DNA from 2 places in the Paucibacter sp. B51 genome. Region 2 is predicted to be linked to the other one. Evidence: predicted binding sites of a transcription regulator. Region 2 holds the regulator's gene; the other holds the start of a gene.

Region 1 (2,183 bases), 1.6 Mb from region 2:
GGCCAGATAGTCCGGGTGCTCCTTGAGCAAGCCCCAGCGCTTGTGCTGGGTGAGGAACCACATGCCGTCGCTCAAGAAAGGGAAGTTGACCGCGCCGTCGTTGAAGAACTTCATCGCATGCGGGTCGTCCCAGGTCTTGCCCAGGCCGTTCTGGTAGCGGCCCAGGATGCGCTGGTTGATCGCCTCGGCGCTGGTGTTGACATAGGCCTTGTCGGCGATGGTGTCGGCCATCTTCAGCTTGTTCTGGAGATTGGAGTCGATCCAGCGGCTGGCCTCCAGCACGGCCATGATGACGGCGCGCGCGGTGTTGGGGTTCTTCTTGGCAAAGTCGCCGCTGGAGGCCAACACTTTCTCGGGGTGGTCGGGCCAGATGTCTTGGGTGGTGGCCGCGGTGATACCGATGCCGTCCATGATGGCGCGGTGGTTCCAGGGTTCGCCCACGCAAAAGCCGTCCATATTGCCGACCCGCATATTCGCCACCATCTGCGGCGGCGGCACGGTGATGACCTTGCTGTCCTTCAGCGGGTGAACGCCATGCGCGGCCAGCCAGTAGTACAGCCACATGGCGTGCGTGCCGGTGGGGAAGGTCTGGGCGAAGGTGTATTCGCGCTTGTCCTGGCGCATCAGCTTGGCCAGCGAGGCGCCATCCACCGCGCCCTGGTCGGCCAGCTTCTTGGCCAGGGTGATGGCCTGGCCATTGTTGTTGAGCGTCATCAGCACGGCCATGTCCTTCTTGGGCCCGGCCACGCCCAGGTGAACGCCGTAGACCAGACCGTAGAGGGCGTGCGCCATGTCGAGCTCGCCGTTGACCAGCTTGTCGCGCACACCGGCCCAGGAGGCCTCCTTGCTGGCGACGATCTTGATGCCGTACTTCTTGTCAAAGCCCAGCACCGAGGCCATCACCACCGAGGCGCAGTCGGTCAGCGGAATGAAGCCGATGCGCACTTCTTCCTTTTCGGGCTTGTCGGAGCCGGCGGCCCAAGCACCTGTTGATACCGCTGACGCGGCGGGCAGAGCGGCCGCAGCGGCGGCTCCCAGCAGCAGTTTTCGACGTGGTTCGCTCATCAAACCCTCCATGGCGTGCTTGACCTTGTGCATGAATAAAAATCTCCAAGACAAAACGAAAAAAGGCGTCGCGACCTTCAAGCCCGGCGCCAAGAAATGGCTGGGTTGAACGGTCGGACGCCTTTGCCCGAAAGAAAAATGCGGTGCAGGAAACTCGGTCTTACCAGCCCACGTCGTTGCGGGCCGCAGCTTTCATTACGCAGGAAGCGTGCCAGCGCTTTGCCCGGGCTGGCGGCCCGTAATGCACGCATTGCGTGCACTTTCGAGCGCCCTGATGTGCCAGCATGGTGCGCTGTGGCATCAAATCGGGCGCAAGAGATTGTGGGCGTCGATGATGCGGTCGGCCAGCTCCCCCAGGGGCAGGCCGCGGTCCATGGCCATGCGGCGCATCTGGCGGTGGGCGCCGTCTTCGTCCAGCGTGAGCTGGCGCATCAAGATGCCCTTGGCCTTTTCAATGCGTTTGCGTCCGGCCAGCTGCGCCTGCGTGCGACCCAGCTCCTGACGCAGGGCAAGGTCTTGCTCGAAGCGGGCAATCGCTACCTGCATCACGCCGGCCAGGCGCCCGCTTTGCAGCCCCGCCACCACATAGGCGCTGACGCCGGCCTTGAGCGCATGGCGCATTGGGTCATCGCGGCTGCTTTCCGAGAACACCAGCACCGGGCGAGGCATGCGCTCGTTGAGCGTGGCCAGGTGCTCCAGGGTGTCGCGCGAGGGTGAGGCACTGTCCACGATGACCACATCGGGCTGCAGGCGCAGCACGCAGTCGTGAATTAGGGTGGCTTCAGCAATCACCCCTACAACCTCGCAGCCCTGCGTCGCCAACTCTTGCTGAATCAGTTGCAAGTGGTGGGCGCCGTCGTTGATCAACAGCACACGAAGCACTGGGGCGTTAGGTGGCAGGCTTGGCATGGTGGCCAATGCGACGCAAAATTCGTGCCTGTCGGCTGACGAATCCAGCCTGACGTTCTGCAGATGATGACTCACGACATTAAAGAACCCCACGACGCCAACCAACTGACTTGCCTGCTTGTTGAGGTCTTCGGCAGCTTCGGCCAACTCGTCTACCAGTGCAGCGTGTTGCTGAGTGAACTGGTCCAATTGGCTGATTGGTCCAGCTC
Region 2 (2,183 bases):
CGCAACCGCGCTTCATCCTGCTGGACGAACCCTTCGCCGGCGTGGACCCGATCGCGGTGCTGGAGATCCAGCGCATCATCGGTTTCCTGAAAGCGCGCCAGATCGGCGTGCTGATCACCGACCACAATGTGCGCGAGACCCTGGGCATCTGCGACCGGGCCTACATCATCAGCGAGGGCTCGGTGCTGGCCGAGGGCACGCCGGACGAGATCGTGGCCAACGCCGATGTGCGCAAGGTCTATCTCGGCGAACATTTCCGCATGTAGAGCCGGCCATGGATGCCTACACGCCCGCTGCCACGGCAGCCCCGCGCGGGGCTGATGCTGGGATTCCTGCATCTCACGACTGCCCCTGAGCCCGCGCCATGAAGCAGTCACTCCAGGTTCGACTGAGCCAGCATCTGGCCTTGACGCCGCAGCTGCAGCAATCGATCCGCCTGCTGCAACTGTCCACGCTGGAGCTGAATCAGGAAGTCGAGCAGATGCTGGCGCAGAACCCGCTGCTCGAAACCGAAGAAGACTTCTCCGTCGCCACGCCCGAGCTGCCCGAGCTGCGCCCGGCCAGCGCCGCCGAGGACAGCGGCGCCGACCGTGAGCTGGGCGGCGGCGCCGAGGCCGAGGCCACGCCCGAGCTGCAGGCCGAAGACTTCGGCAGCACCGAACGCGAGGACTGGGAGAACGGCACCGAGGGCGACGATTTCGACGGCATCCGCGAACTGCCCAGCAACAACGGCAGCGGCTCGGGCAGCAACGATGAAGACGGCGAACGCAGCGACCAGGAATCGGCCGAGATCAGCCTGCAAGAGCATCTGGTCCAGCAGATGGCCGGCATGCACCTCAGCGATACCGACCAGCTGGCGCTGCGCCTGCTGATCGATTCGCTCAACGAGGACGGCTATCTCGAGGACAGCCTGGAAGCCATCGCCGAGGCCCTGGTGCCGGACGGTGACGAGGACAGCGCCGCCGAGCGCGAGGAGCTGCTCGACCACCTGCGCATCGCCCTCAAATGGCTGCACCACATGGACCCGCCCGGCGTCGGTGCCCGCGAGCTGACGGAATGCCTGGAGCTGCAGCTGCGCCAGCTGCCGCGTAGCGCGCCGCAGGTGATCGCCATCATGATCTGCAAAAAGCACTTGGACCTGCTGGCCAAGCGCGACAGCCGCCGCCTGATGCTGCTGACCGGCGCCGACGATGCCTTGCTGCGTGAAGCGCAAGCCCTGATCGTGGCCCTGGAGCCCAAGCCCGGCCGGCGCTTTGCCCGCGGCCAGGCGCCGGCGGTGATCCCGGACGTGATCGTGCGCAAGGTCGGCCGCGAGCTGCGCGTCATCATCAACCCCGAGGTCGCGCCCAAGCTGCGCATCAACGAGCTCTACGCCAACGCCCTGCGCCAGACGCGCGGCGGCATCAGCAACAGCGCCCTGGGCGGCCAGCTGCAGGAGGCACGCTGGTTCATCAAGAACATCCAACAGCGCTTCGACACCATCCTGCGCGTCTCCACCGCCATCGTCGAGCGGCAAAAAGGTTTCTTCAGCCACGGCGCCGTGGCCATGAAGCCCCTGGTGCTGCGCGAGATCGCCGATGAGCTGGGCCTGCACGAATCGACCATCTCGCGCGTGACCACGGCCAAGTACATGGCCACGCCCTTCGGCACCTTCGAGCTCAAGTATTTCTTCGGCTCGGGCCTGTCCACCGAGGCTGGCGGCGAGGCCTCCAGCACCGCCGTGCGCGAGCTGATCAAGCAGTTCATCGCCGCCGAGAACCCGGCCAAACCCCTGTCCGACAGCGCCCTGGCCAGCATGCTGGAAGAGCAAGGCATCCAGGTCGCGCGCCGCACCGTCGCCAAATACCGCGAAGGCATGCACATCGGGACGACGACGATGCGGCGGGTGGTTTGAAGCTTGAAGCTTGAAGCTTGAGTGAACGGGTGAATCAGTGAACTGGTGAACCACACCCCACGATTCACCATTCACCATTCACCATTCACCATTCACCATTCACCTGTTCACCTGTTCACCTGTTCACCCGTTCACCCGTTCACCCCCAAACGTGAACACGCACACCGATTTCAGGTGATTCCCATTTCGAGACATGCCATCATGCCGCTGACTTGGATCGTTACTTGAAAGGTCTGCCGTGAACACCACCCTCCGCTCCCCGGCCGGCGCACGCCTGCCCGCGCTGCTG

The links. Region 2 encodes sigma-54, which starts transcription at its own class of promoters, with help from an activator protein. Its sites were predicted from a motif close to TGGCANGNAANCTGCTTT; they were not measured.
Region 1: the regulator sigma-54 is predicted to act here: its motif matches at 1,262-1,279, upstream of OOB33_RS12775 (CmpA/NrtA family ABC transporter substrate-binding protein).

What each region holds. Positions count from the first base shown of each region.
Region 1 covers NZ_JAPIVN010000001.1:2,975,693-2,977,875, forward strand. Annotated here, with positions in the region: gene OOB33_RS12775 (CmpA/NrtA family ABC transporter substrate-binding protein) at 1-1,065, opposite strand, end outside; gene OOB33_RS12780 (ANTAR domain-containing response regulator) at 1,366-1,974, opposite strand.
Region 2 covers NZ_JAPIVN010000001.1:1,341,368-1,343,550, reverse strand. Annotated here, with positions in the region: gene lptB (LPS export ABC transporter ATP-binding protein) at 1-266, shown strand, start outside; gene OOB33_RS05710 (RNA polymerase factor sigma-54) at 365-1,894, shown strand; gene OOB33_RS05705 (SGNH/GDSL hydrolase family protein) at 2,133-2,183, shown strand, end outside.